Linked DNA regions of Ammoniphilus sp. CFH 90114. The protein of the gene in region 2 binds, or shares a complex with, the protein of the main gene of each other region. Links are inferred from orthologs where the notes say so. Each region holds a gene or a part of one and is shown on either strand. Other genes may lie near its edges. The genes, in order: dnaB and dnaG.

What was found.
Region 1: the proteins of dnaG (region 2) and dnaB are in contact, whole or in part, in a crystal structure (PDB 2R6A), measured with the Geobacillus stearothermophilus proteins. The link is inferred for Ammoniphilus sp. CFH 90114 from one-to-one orthologs. Residues at the interface, in WP_049624496.1 of Geobacillus stearothermophilus: Lys456, Leu457, Leu458, Pro459, Ala460, Asn463, Ala464, Leu467, Leu535, Leu536, Ile537, Ala538, Gln544, Glu545, Asp548, Tyr549, His552; in WP_033016901.1 of Geobacillus stearothermophilus: Ser13, Glu15, Ala16, Gln18, Glu91, Leu92, Asp94, Ala95, Val96, Pro97, Thr98, Ala99, Ala100, Asn101, Tyr104, Tyr105, Ile108.

Annotation. Positions count from the first base shown.
Region 1 is NZ_SDLI01000003.1:225,472-228,342, reverse strand. It holds dnaB (replicative DNA helicase), read left to right. Parts: upstream 1-698; coding sequence 699-2,045; downstream 2,046-2,871. Other genes in the region: EIZ39_RS08730 (adenylosuccinate synthase), read left to right, coding at 2,284-2,871; rplI (50S ribosomal protein L9), read left to right, coding at 226-672; EIZ39_RS08745 (DHH family phosphoesterase), read left to right, coding at 1-226. UniProt on the Escherichia coli protein: The main replicative DNA helicase, it participates in initiation and elongation during chromosome replication. Travels ahead of the DNA replisome, separating dsDNA into templates for DNA synthesis.
Region 2 is NZ_SDLI01000001.1:216,269-226,406, forward strand. The notes cover bases 7,268-10,138. They hold dnaG (DNA primase), read left to right. Parts: upstream 7,268-7,723; coding sequence 7,724-9,553; downstream 9,554-10,138. Other genes in these bases: EIZ39_RS01140 (YaiI/YqxD family protein), read left to right, coding at 7,268-7,445; rpoD (RNA polymerase sigma factor RpoD), read left to right, coding at 9,576-10,138. Outside these bases: cdd (cytidine deaminase), read left to right, coding at 1-378; GTPase Era, read left to right, coding at 371-1,273; EIZ39_RS01105 (YqzL family protein), read left to right, coding at 1,436-1,576; DNA repair protein RecO, read left to right, coding at 1,611-2,396; EIZ39_RS01115 (DUF4342 domain-containing protein), read left to right, coding at 2,380-2,688; EIZ39_RS01120 (HPr family phosphocarrier protein), read left to right, coding at 2,992-3,270; ade (adenine deaminase), read right to left, coding at 3,279-5,024; transcriptional regulator CcpN, read left to right, coding at 5,242-5,895; EIZ39_RS01135 (pyruvate, water dikinase regulatory protein), read left to right, coding at 5,939-6,754; more of EIZ39_RS01140, read left to right, coding at 6,993-7,267. UniProt on the Escherichia coli protein: RNA polymerase that catalyzes the synthesis of short RNA molecules used as primers for DNA polymerase during DNA replication.

The DNA.
Region 1 (2,871 bases), on a different replicon or contig from region 2:
AGGCATACAGGCCTCCTTCGTTGTATGTAAGCGTCCTGATAACATGATTGCCATCAGTGCTCGATCCTTAGGTGATATCAACGTACAGATGATCATGGAGCAGATGGGAGGAGGAGGGCATCTAACGAATGCCGCAACCCAAGTGAAAGAGATGTCTATTGATGAAGCCGTTAAGAAATTAAGAGGTATCATTAAGAAATATCATGAAGAGGGGAGTGCAAAATAATGAAAGTCATTTTGCAAAAAGATGTAAAAGGCCAAGGAAAAAAAGGTCAGATGGTTGAGGTATCAGAAGGATATGCTCGTAATTTTCTTTTCCCTAAAAGTTTAGCTGTTGAGGCAACCGGCGGGAATGTAAAGACTTATGAACAACGTCAAAAGAGTGCGGATAAGAAGAAAGAGGAAGAAAAGGCACAAGCTGAGGTCTTTGCAAAGGAACTAGAACATGTTACGATTACAATTCCAGCAAAGACAGGTGAGGGCGGCCGCCTATTCGGAGCCGTCTCCACAAAGCAAATTGCTGATGCCTTGAAGAAGGCTAAGCTAGATATTGATAAACGTAAATTACTATTGGATGAACCGATTAAGACTCTAGGATACACGAAGGTTCCTGTGAAATTGCATCCAGATGTAACGGGGACTCTGAATATTCACGTCGTAGAAGAAAAATAATCGATATTACTAGCGAGGTGAGTACTGTGAGCGATATCCTTGCTGATCGAACTCCGCCCCATAATATTGAGGCTGAACAAGCCGTATTAGGGGCTATTTTTTTGGAGCACGAAGCCTTAGTATCAGCCAGTGAGATATTGACACCTAATGATTTTTATCGTCCGTCTCATCAACGAATATATCAAGTGATGGTAGAACTGGGCGAACGGGGGGAACCTGTAGACCTTGTGACGGTCACCGCAGCCTTAGAGAACAAGAAACAGCTAGAGGATGTTGGGGGAGTTACGTACTTAACGGACCTAGCTAATTCCGTACCAACCGCTGCGAATATTGGATATTACTGCCGAATCATTGAGCAGAAGGCTGTACTTCGCCAATTGATTCGAACAGCGACGAAGATCGTAACAGATGGCTATAACCAATCGGAAGACCTTGGTGATTTGCTTTCAGATGCAGAAAAGAACATCATGCAAATCTCGCAGAAACGGTCTAAGGGTGGTTTTCAACATATTCGTAATGTCCTTATGGAAGCTTACGAACGTATTGAGATGCTCTCAACGAAAAAAGGAGAGATCACAGGAATTCCAACAGGATACCCGGATTTAGATAAGATGACCGCAGGTTTACACCGAAGTGACCTCATTATTCTAGCTGCCCGTCCGGCGGTGGGGAAAACCGCCTTCGCCCTTAACGTGGCACAGAATATCGCGACTCGAGCGGGTGAGAGTGTTGCGGTTTTTAGCTTAGAGATGGGTGCTGCGCAGTTGGTTATGCGTATGATTTGTGCTGAGGGTAATATTGATGCAGGGAAGATACGAACGGGGTATCTAGAAGAAGAGGACTGGCGCAAGTTAACGATGTCGATCGGAACCTTATCTAAGGCGCCTATCTTTATTGATGATACACCAGGGGTTACTGCTGCTGATATTCGTTCCAAGTGCCGCCGTTTAGTACAAGAGCAAGGAAGCCTTGGTTTAGTTCTTATTGATTATCTTCAGTTGATTTCAGGAAAAGCCGGCGGGGACAATCGTCAGCAGGAAGTATCCGAGATCTCCCGTACACTTAAACTCATGGCGCGTGAATTAAACTGCCCTGTTATCGCTCTGTCACAGCTTAGCCGTGCGGTAGAGCAACGTCAAGACAAGCGTCCGATGCTATCGGATATTCGTGAATCCGGGGCAATTGAGCAGGATGCGGATATTGTAGCGTTCTTGTATCGTGAGGATTATTACGATAAGGAAACAGAAGAAAAGAACATTATTGAAGTCATTATCGGTAAACACAGAGCAGGTCCAACAGGAACAGTGAAACTAGCATTTCTTAAGGAATTTAATAAGTTCGTGAGTTTAGATCAATCGCATCAAGAGCATTAGGAAATAGGCGGTATACCCCCGCCTATTTTTTTATGATAAATCGAGAAATATTTGGAAGGAACATCTAAGTTTAGTGGCTAGGTGTAGAAAAGTAAAAAGAAGCAAAACCTATAGATAAGTGAATTTTAGACGAACAAATAAATTTTAGTTTTTAAAAATGTTCGTGTTTTCATTGACATGATCAATCATCGGTTGTAAACTAGGTATGTTTGTTATTTGAGTAGGAGGTGTCGAGAGAATGTCATCTGTAGTTGTTGTAGGTACCCAATGGGGAGATGAAGGAAAAGGTAAGATCACCGACTATTTGGCGGAAAAAGCGGAAGTAGTGGCTCGTTATCAAGGTGGAAACAATGCTGGACATACGATTGTATTTAACGGGAAAAAATATAAATTACATCTCATCCCGTCTGGGATTTTTTATAACGATAAGATTTGTGTTATTGGAAACGGAATGGTCGTTGATCCGAAGGCCTTAGTTCAAGAACTTGAGTATTTACATAGTCATGATGTGAAAACAGATAATTTGCGTATTAGTGATCGTGCTCATGTTATTTTGCCCTACCACTTGAAGTTGGACCGAGTGGAAGAGACAAGTAAGGGAGCAAATAAGATCGGTACAACTGGAAAAGGTATTGGACCGGCTTATATGGACAAGGCAGCTCGTATTGGGATCCGTATGGCTGATTTAATGGATCGAGATGAGTTTGAGAAGAAATTAAGAAGAAACTTAGAAGAAAAGAACCGCATCTTAGAAAAAGTATATGAAACCGAGGGATTTGAAGCAGAAGCTATTATGGAAGAATACCTAGCTGTTGCTGATATTATC
Region 2 (10,138 bases):
CAAAAAGCTCGGGAAGCGATGGATTTAGCCTATGTTCCTTATTCTAAGTTTCAAGTTGGGGCTGCCTTGTTATCGGAGGATGGAGAATTGTTCCTTGGAGGAAATATAGAGAATGCTGCCTACAGCCTATGCAATTGTGCAGAAAGAACGGCTTTATTTAAGGCGTTTTCAGAAGGGAAGAGAAAATATAAAAAGATGGCTGTTATAGCCGATACTCCAGGCCCTTGTTCTCCTTGTGGAGCATGTCGCCAGGTCTTAGCAGAATTATGCCCCCCTCATATGGAGGTTATTATGGGCAATCTAAAAGGAGATATTCTAATAAAAACTGTCGCTGAGCTTCTCCCCGGCGCATTTAGTCAGGAGGATTTACATGAATAAAACGGGTTTTAAGTCAGGCTTTGTAGCGATTATTGGAAGGCCAAATGTCGGTAAGTCAACATTGATGAATCAAGTGGTGGGACAAAAGATTGCGATTATGTCTGATAAACCACAGACAACGAGAAATAAAATACGAGCCGTTTATACGGGAGACAAAGGACAAATTATCTTTATGGATACCCCAGGAATTCATAAACCTAAGTCCAAGCTTGGTGAATATATGAATACTTCTGTAGAAGCAGCACTCAAGGAAGTTGATCTTATTCTTTTCCTTGTAGACGCGTCGGAGAAGTTAGGACCAGGCGATCGGTTTATTATCGAAAAACTAAATGAAGTAAAGACACCTGTCTTTCTTATCATTAATAAGATCGATAAGGTCCATCCTGAGACCCTTCTTCCCTTTATTGAAGAGTATCGAAGTCTTTATCCATTTAAAGAGATCATTCCGGTTTCTGCACTCCAGGGGAATAATGTAAACACGTTAATGGAGCAGATGATTGAATTGCTCCCGCAGGGCCCCCAATACTACCCAACGGATCAGGTGACAGATCATCCTGAGCGATTCATCATTGAGGAGCTGATTCGAGAGAAGGTGCTTCATTTAACGCGGGAAGAAGTCCCACATTCTGTTGCTGTCGCTATTGAGCATATGGAGCGTAAGGAAGACAGTAACGCAGTATACATTTATGCTGGAATCTATGCTGAAAAGGAATCGCAAAAAGGGATTCTAGTCGGTAAACAAGGTTCTATGCTTAAAGAGATCGGAAAACGTGCAAGGCATGATATTGAGAGGCTTCTAGGTACCAGAATTTATCTTGAGCTTCGGGTAAAGGTAAAGAAGGATTGGCGCAATCAGGACCGTCTGCTTCGAGACTTTGGCTTTCAAATGGAATAATGGCAAAATTTCCTAGGCATATGATTTGGGAATAGGGTCAATCTAATCTTATAGAGAAAACTAGGTAAACTTATCTTTTCCTAGATGTCTTGTGCCCTGTGATTAAGATTCTTATCAGGACCTGAATCTAAGTCAACTTCTCCCGAAAGGATGATACGGAGCATGCAAAATATTTCTTGGAACTTATTTAGTGCAACAGGAAACATTGATGCTTATCTTCTCTACAAAGATTATCAGCGCGTTCAATTTGATGGAGAGGATGAGACGGAATTATCCATAGCTTCGGAGGAATTAGAAGGGTAGAGGTTAGTTTTGACCCCGAAATGGGGGCATTACGTTGTTAGGGAAGACCGAGGGAATTATACTGCGAACCCATGATTATGGGGAAGGAAATAAAATTTTATCTGTTTTCACACAAGACATGGGCAAGGTGGGAATGATGGCACAAGGCGCGCGAAAAACCAAAAGCAGATTTGCTGCGGTTTCACAGCCATTCACCCATGCCCTTTTCTTATTTCACGTTGGTTCAGGTTTAGCTTCCTTGAACCAAGCTGACTTAATTCAATCTTTTCCCAAGATCAGAGGAGATTTATATCGGACGGCATATACAAGTTATATTCTTGAGTTAACGGACAAACTAACAGAGGAGCGCCAAAAGTATTCGGGCTTGTATAATCTGTTATTAGAATCCCTGAAGCAAATGGAAAGTGGAAAGGATAGCGAGATTATTGCAAGGATTTTTGAGAGCAAGATCCTTACCGTACATGGTTATAAACCTGTATTTGAGAACTGTGCTTCATGTCGTCAAGGGGAGTCTCCCTGGTTCTTCAGTATTACGGAGGGGGGACTGCTGTGCGATATGTGCAGAAGAAAAGATCCCTATTCGTTTCTTTTGATGGAAGGGATTCCACGGTTGCTTTCCTTATTTCAGAGGATCGATATGAGTCAGTTAGGGAAAATTAGCTTAAAAGCAGAAACGAGACAACAACTTAAAAAGGTCATGTATTTATTTATTGATGAATATCTCGGTATTCGTTTGAAGTCAAGGCAATTCTTAGAGCAACTTGATAAGATGGAGCAGGTACTGCCTAGAAAGGAGAACATAGATGGAGAAAACCCTTAGGTCCGACAGACAACAAGAATGGTTAGATGAACTGCTTCCAGATGAAGAGGACGTCTTTAAGGAGAAATCCCATCTTTATGAAGCTAGAGGAAGAGATGTTTGGGAAGTTGTGAAAGAAATTTTAAGAATGGCTAACGTGGTTAGAGTATCCATATGGCATAAAGAAAAGAACCTTGCTTCTATTCCCATCGTTTATGGTGGATTAATGACGGTAATTTTCCCCTATCTATCCGTTTTCTCTATGATATCCTTGCTTGCTCTGGACTGTAAAATTATTGTAGAAAAGAAATAAATAAAAAAATCTCCTCCTTATTCATTATGGCAGGAGATTTTTTTATTTTGCTTAGCGACTCATTTTGAAGTCAAGTATCAGAAAAGCTAAAATTCAACAAAAAATGCCTATTGTAAGCTAGCCAATTGTTCTTTATAGTAGAGATTATACAAGACATCTATGTGTAAAAAGCACCTATATAATTTCGTCATCTAAATGAAAAATTTATTTAATGGAAAACTCAATCAGATTTGCAGATGGTCAAGAAACGTTTTATCTCACCTTAGCCCATAATGTTTTCTATATTATGTAAGGAGAATAGGGATGAAAAAAGAAGTGAAAATTACACTTGCTTCCCATTGCAGTTCAGAATGTTTAGTTCGTTTTGTCCATGAAGCCAATCGATTCAAAAGCTATATTCTTCTTCATCAGGACGAGTTAGAGATCAACGCAAAAGGGTTATTAGGAATTTTGCACCTACTTAACACCTCTGAAGGTGAGGAATTGATCTTGAGTGCAGAGGGAATGGATGCTGAACAGGCAGTGGCCCATCTAAGTAAAATCTTAAGACAGCCACCTGAGTCCATGAAGGAAGGCGGCTAATTAGCCGCCTAAATTTTCTTATCTTCAATGTTGATGTGAGAGAATGAGGAAAAATCGAATAATCCTAAATCCGTAAGTTTAAGATGTGGTATGACAGGAAGAGCTAGGAAGGACAAAGTCAAGAAGGGATTAAAGGCTTGACTTGCCCCGATCGTTCGCAAGGCTTCGTTTATCAAATGGAGACGATCATAGACTTCTGTATAAGGCCGATCTGTCATTAGCCCTGCAATGGGGAGTGGGAGTGAAGCTATGACTTGGCCATCGCTAACAACAGCTAATCCTCCATGTACCTTTTCAAGATATCGTATAGCGGAAAGCATATCTTCATCATTGACACCTGCACATATCAGGTTATGTGAATCATGAGCGACAGTAGATGCGATGGCGCCTTTCTTCAAGCCTAATCCTTTCACAATGCCTAGACCAATGTTACCTGTTCGGTGGTGCCTCTCAAGTACAGCTAGTTTAAGAAGATCTTTTGTAGTAGAAGATTTAAATAGACCGTGATCTACATCCACTTCTTCAATAAGGTGGTTAGTGATTAAACTATTAGGGATAATTTCAATAACATGGCATTGGTTTGAAGTGAGAGGAATGGCTAAGCATTCATCCGTTATGGTATTCAACTTTACACTTCCGGGCAATTTCGTAGTTGCAGGTGGGTCAGGGAAAGCTGAAGAAACGATATGGTTCGTTTGATACACAAGTTGACCACGTTTATATACATGAGAAATGGATAGTGTTTCAAGGTCATCGAGTAGTACCATATCCGCCTGATATCCTGGTGCAATAGCGCCTAATTGAGACAAACCAAAGCATTCAGCGGCATGGAGGGTTGCCATTTGTATAGCGGTTATGGCAGGGATTCCTTGTTTTATAGCAAGGCGGACATTAAAGTCTATACTGCCTTCATACAGGATGTCATCTAAGTGTTTGTCATCAGTGACAAATAAGCATCTCCTAGCATTGGAGGCGGTTACTGCTGGCAACAACGCTTCGAGATCTCTAGCTACAGATCCTTGTCGTATCATAAGATACATCCCAGCGTCCAGCCGTGCCTTGGCCTCGGAGGCGGTGACACACTCATGGTCCGTCTTTATTCCAGCTGCCATATAAATATTTAACGAGTCACTTGGAATACCTGCAGCATGTCCGTCTATCTTTGCTTGATAACGGTTTGCATCAGCTAATTTATTGAGCATTTCTGGAGAGGTCGACGCAACAGACGGGAAATCCATGACTTCTGCTAAACCTAAGACTCTGGGATGATGATAAAGAGGAGCAAGGTCTTCGGCAGATAGAATTGCACCAGCATTCTCGAATGGAGTGGCAGGGACACAGGAAGGAAGCATATAGAATACATCCAATGGAATACCAACACTGGCATTAAGCATAAAATGAATACCATCTAGACCATGGACATTGGCGATCTCATGAGGATCAGCTATAACCGTCGTTACACCATGAGGAATAACCACTTTTGCAAATTCTTTTGGAGTAACCATAGCTGATTCGATATGAACATGTCCATCAATTAAACCTGGTATCAGATGACGACCTTGGGCATCGATCTCAGTTTTTCCTTCATAATTACCGATTCCAGCGATTACACCATTGGCTATAGCGACATCACCTGTCATCTCCTCGCCGGTAAAGACGTTGATAATGTTTGCGTTTTTAATGACTAGATCAGCTGGAATTTGGTGCCCGGCAACTAGGATTCTGTTTGTTAGTTCTTCTTTCCTTTTATCCAATGGTGATGTACTCCCCTTTCAAAATATAATTTTCACATCTTATGACCCCTATGGTAAAATAATACCTTATTGTTAGCTCTAGGATTCACTTTCTCTTGAGGTCTATATAGGTTATAAAAATAAATTTTGCTGAAACTAGGTGAAGAAAGTCTGTCATCAATATGTTTCATACTATATAATGAAAATAGATAATTAGTATGACATAATTGGTGCAAGGATGGTGAGCAACATCGAGCTGACAAAACGCCAGGAGCTAATTTTGGAAATTGTAAGAAATGAAGGACCTATTACAGGTGAGCAAATTGCCGAGAAATTAAGCTTGACGAGAGCTACCTTACGTCCTGATCTTGCCATCCTTACAATGGCAGGATATCTAGATGCAAGACCTAGGGTCGGATATTTTTACTCAGGTAAGAGTGCCCCTCAGTTGCTTGGTGATCTTGCACGGAAGAAGATCGTTAGAGACTATAAAGCCTTACCTGTTGTAATCAAGGAATCTATATCTGTATATGATGCAGTATGTACTTTATTCTTAGAGGATGTTGGGACATTATATGTAGTAAATGATAAAGGATATTTAGCAGGGTTGGTATCCCGTAAGGACTTATTGAGAGCCATGCTTGGTAAACAAAAGATAGAGGATATCCCCGTTAACATCATTATGACCCGTATGCCAAACATCATTACTTGTTTTCCGGAAGATAGCATCTTTGATGTAGCCAAGAAATTGATCAACTATCAGATTGATTCCATTCCTGTGGTTAAGGAAGAACGTGAAGGCGGTAAGCCTGTCTTAGAAGTCATTGGAAGAGTAACGAAAACAACAGTTACTAAGGCTTATGTAGAGCTTGCAAGCGATCAATCCATTTAAGTTGCGAGTGCGAAAGGAGGTATGACTTATTTTTGGTGACGACATAATTACAGACCCTACGGTATTTATTGTATCCGATTCTGTAGGGGAAACGGCTGAAGTGGTCGTTAAGGCTACAGCTAGTCAATTTGATGGTCATGCTATTGATATACGGAAATTTCCCTATGTAGAAGACGAGGGAACGATTAATGAGCTGGTTCTAGCAGCGAAGGAATTAAAAGCGATTATAGCCTTTACCCTTGTCATTCCAGAGCTAAGAACACACCTTAAAAACACGGCAAAAGAACAGGGTGTTACAGCCGTTGATATTATGAGCCCCATGATTGAAGCCATGGAAGGCGTTGTTCGAAAGAAGTCAAAAAATCAACCTGGACTAGTACGGCAGCTAGATGAAGAATATTTCAGGAAAGTGGAAGCCATCGAATTTGCTGTTAAGTACGATGATGGAAGGGATCCTAGAGGACTGTTGAGAGCAGATGTTGTACTGATTGGTGTGTCCCGTACATCCAAGACGCCTCTCTCCATGTACTTAGCTAATAAGAGATATAAAGTCGCTAACGTGCCCCTTGTCCCAGAAGTAGAGCCTCCTGAGGAATTATTTATGATTCCTGTAAAGAAATGTATAGGGCTGACCATAAGTCCAGATCAGTTAAACATGATTCGCAGGGAGCGGCTAAAAGCATTGGGTCTAGCTTCCCAAGCTAACTATGCAAGCTTGGAGAGAATTATGCAGGAATTGGAGTATGCCGAAAAAGTAATGAAGAGAATCGGTTGCCCGGTTATTAACGTTTCAAACAAAGCAGTGGAAGAAACATCGAATCTAATTTTGGAGATTATTAGAAAAAGAAGTCAGGGATGAACAAAAAAGTTCTCGAATGTCGAGAACTTTTTATTTTTTAGGCAGGAAAAAGTAAAAAAATATCGTATATATTATGTAAGAAAGTTAATAAATCTTATTATAACATATTTTTTTAACAGATAGGTAAGCCCTTCCGGAAAAAGATAAAAAATCATTTCGACAAATTTTGCAATTGGTTTTTCCAATTATGAAATTGAGGGAATACACCTGAGTAAAGTCGTGGGGAGAGTCGGTCGGGTTGATCATTTATGTTGATGCAGATGCTTGCCCCACCAAGTCCATCATTGCCGAGGAAGCAAGTGTTTTTAGGTTGAGGGCCATCTTTGTATGTTCGTTTGCCAATCATTTTCTACTACGGGATGAGTGGACGGAAACGGTTGTGGTAGATAAGAGCTATCAATCTGTTGATATGTTTATCACCAATCGTGTTAAACCGGGTGACTTGGTCATCACAGATGATTATGGTTTAGCGTGTATGGTTCTAGGTCGTAAGTGTTTAGCTATTAGCTCAAGAGGTAAAGAATATACTAATGACAATATAGACTACCTTCTTTCTACAAGACATCGCCAACAGAAGGAGCGTAGTGCAGGTAAGAGATCTAAAGGACCAAAACCATTTACTCCGCTCGAGAAAGAAGCTTTTCGCCAAACTCTAAAAAAATGTTTGCAACTCAAAGAAGGAGATTGTTGAATTTTGACGAATATTTTCTTTCAACATTCATTTTCATCGGATGAGGAAGAATAAGTTCTATAATTAAACTTTTCCAAGAAGGTATTAAAGCTTCCTCATAAAGGCGGTCTTGCTCCTTAAGCTACTTGGAAGAAGCTTTTTATAACTCAATAGATCTTCATTTTGGAGCATTCAATCTCTGGAGTCTTTAGTACAACTTGAAAGGATGAAAGGAAACTATACCTAAGTCCATTCTAGCTATTCAATCAGAATCAGAGAATGAGGGTAGGGGAAGATCAATGAGTCCGAGGATACCTGAAGAATTAATCGACCAAATACGGACTTCAATAAATATTGTTGATTTTATCGGACAATATGTACATCTAAGAAAGAGCGGTCGAAGCTATATGGGTTTATGCCCCTTCCACGGGGAGAAGACCCCTTCTTTTTCAGTCCTAGAAGACAAACAAATATTTCATTGCTTTGGCTGTGGGGCTGGAGGTAACGTATTCTCATTCGTTATGAAAATCGAGAATATATTATTTCCCGAGGCTATCCAGCTTCTAGCAGACAGGGCTGGAATTTCGCTGCCCCACGATCATGCTGATGATGCAGATGAAAGTGAGGAACAAAGAGAAAGACGTAAGATGTATGACGCCTATGAACTGGTTTCTAGGTTATACAATCATCTTTTGTTCCAGACACCCCATGGTAATCAAGCCAAGGAGTACTTTGAGAAGCGCAACATTGATCATGCTACAGCAGTCGAATTTCAATTAGGGTTTGCACCAGAAAGTTGGGACTTTGTTACCCAGTTCCTAGTAAAGCGCGGTTACGATTTAGCCCTTATGCAGAAGGCGGGATTATTATCTAGAAGAGAGTATGATAAGAAGCCGTTTGACTTGTTTCGTAATCGATTGATGTTTCCTATAGCTGATTCTCAAGGAAGGATTATCGCATTTGGGGGAAGAATGATAGGTGAAGGGCAGCCTAAGTATCTGAATAGCCCGGAACATCCTTTGTTCAATAAGAGTAACATTTTATTCAATCTACACCGAGCAAGAAATGAAATTCGGAAGAAGCGACAAGCCATTCTGTTTGAAGGATATATGGATGTTATAGCAGCATGGCAGGCAGGAATTAAGAACGGAGTTGCTTCTCTTGGAACATCCTTCACGGAGAGCCAAGCTAAAATAATCAAGCGCAATGCTGATCACGTACTCCTTTGTTATGACTCTGATCACGCTGGTATTGAAGCTGCAATGAAGGCTTCTGAAGTATTACTCCATGCAGAATGCCAAGTACGTATCGTAACATTAGAAGACGGCTTAGACCCAGATGATTATATAAAAAAGTATGGTGCAGAAGCATTTCAGCGACAAGTAATAAATGCAATATCCGTGACAGCATTCAAGATGCAAAACCTGCGCAGACATTATGACCTGTCCGATGAGGTTCAGCGACTACAGTATATTAACACTGTATTAGAGCAAATATCCTCGCTAACCAATGCTGTGGAACGTGATCATTATTTAAGGACTTTAGCCGAAGAATTTGATTACTCGCTTGATGCCCTAAAACAAGAACAGCGTAAGGTCTACTTTCAGCAAAAAAGGGCTGGAGGCAGGGATAAACTCGCAAAGAAATGGAATAATAGTATAAATAATGGAGTTCATTTGCCTGTAAAAAATTTGTTGCCAGCTCATTATAATGCTGAAAAAAAACTTATTGTGCTTATGCTTCATAATGAAACGTGGGCAGAAGAAATCTTAGCTAAGGTTGGCGGGAATTTTAATGTTGAGGAATTTGCCGCTCTTGCAGCCCATTTATACAACTATTATATGATGGGGAATGCTGCGGATCCAAGTAAATTCATTTCGGGACTCGAAGACGAGCGGCTCATCGAAGCAGCATCTAAACTAGCTGTTGAGGAAATTCCCGAGGAGCTAATGTCAAGGGAATTATCTGATTACATACAACAAGTACTCAATTACCCAATCTTATTGCAAATGGAAGAACTCAAGAACGAACAGAGAAGATTGGAGAGAGAAGGAGACAGTTTGAAGGCAGCTCAAATTGGCATCCAAATACTGCAGTTGCGCAAGTCTATCAAGCCGGTTTCCACATGAACCTAAGGAAGGAGGGAATGCCATGGCCAAAAAAACAGAAAACAAGCCAGGTGTTGTCACAGAAGTTGCTCAAGAAACAACGGAACAGAATCTTGAGCAAGTAAAAGATCAATTGGTCGAAATAGGAAAGAAGCGTGGGGTTCTCACCTATAAGGAAGTAATGGAGCGTCTATCCCCTTTTGAACAAGATTCCGATCAGATGGATGAGTTTTATGAATATCTATCTGACCAAGGGGTAGAAATGATAAACGAAGCCGAAGAGGAAGAGGATATCGTTCCCGAGGACGAGATGGATGACGAAGAGGAATTCGATCTGAATGATCTATCGGTTCCACCAGGGATCAAGATTAACGACCCTGTTCGTATGTACCTAAAAGAGATCGGTCGTGTGCCATTGCTTTCTGCAGATGAAGAAATTAATCTGGCACAACGCATTGAAAAAGGGGATGAGGAAGCGAAGCGTAGGTTAGCCGAAGCTAACTTGAGGCTAGTGGTTAGTATTGCTAAGCGCTATGTAGGGCGTGGTATGCTTTTCCTTGACCTAATTCAAGAAGGAAATATGGGACTCATAAAAGCTGTTGAAAA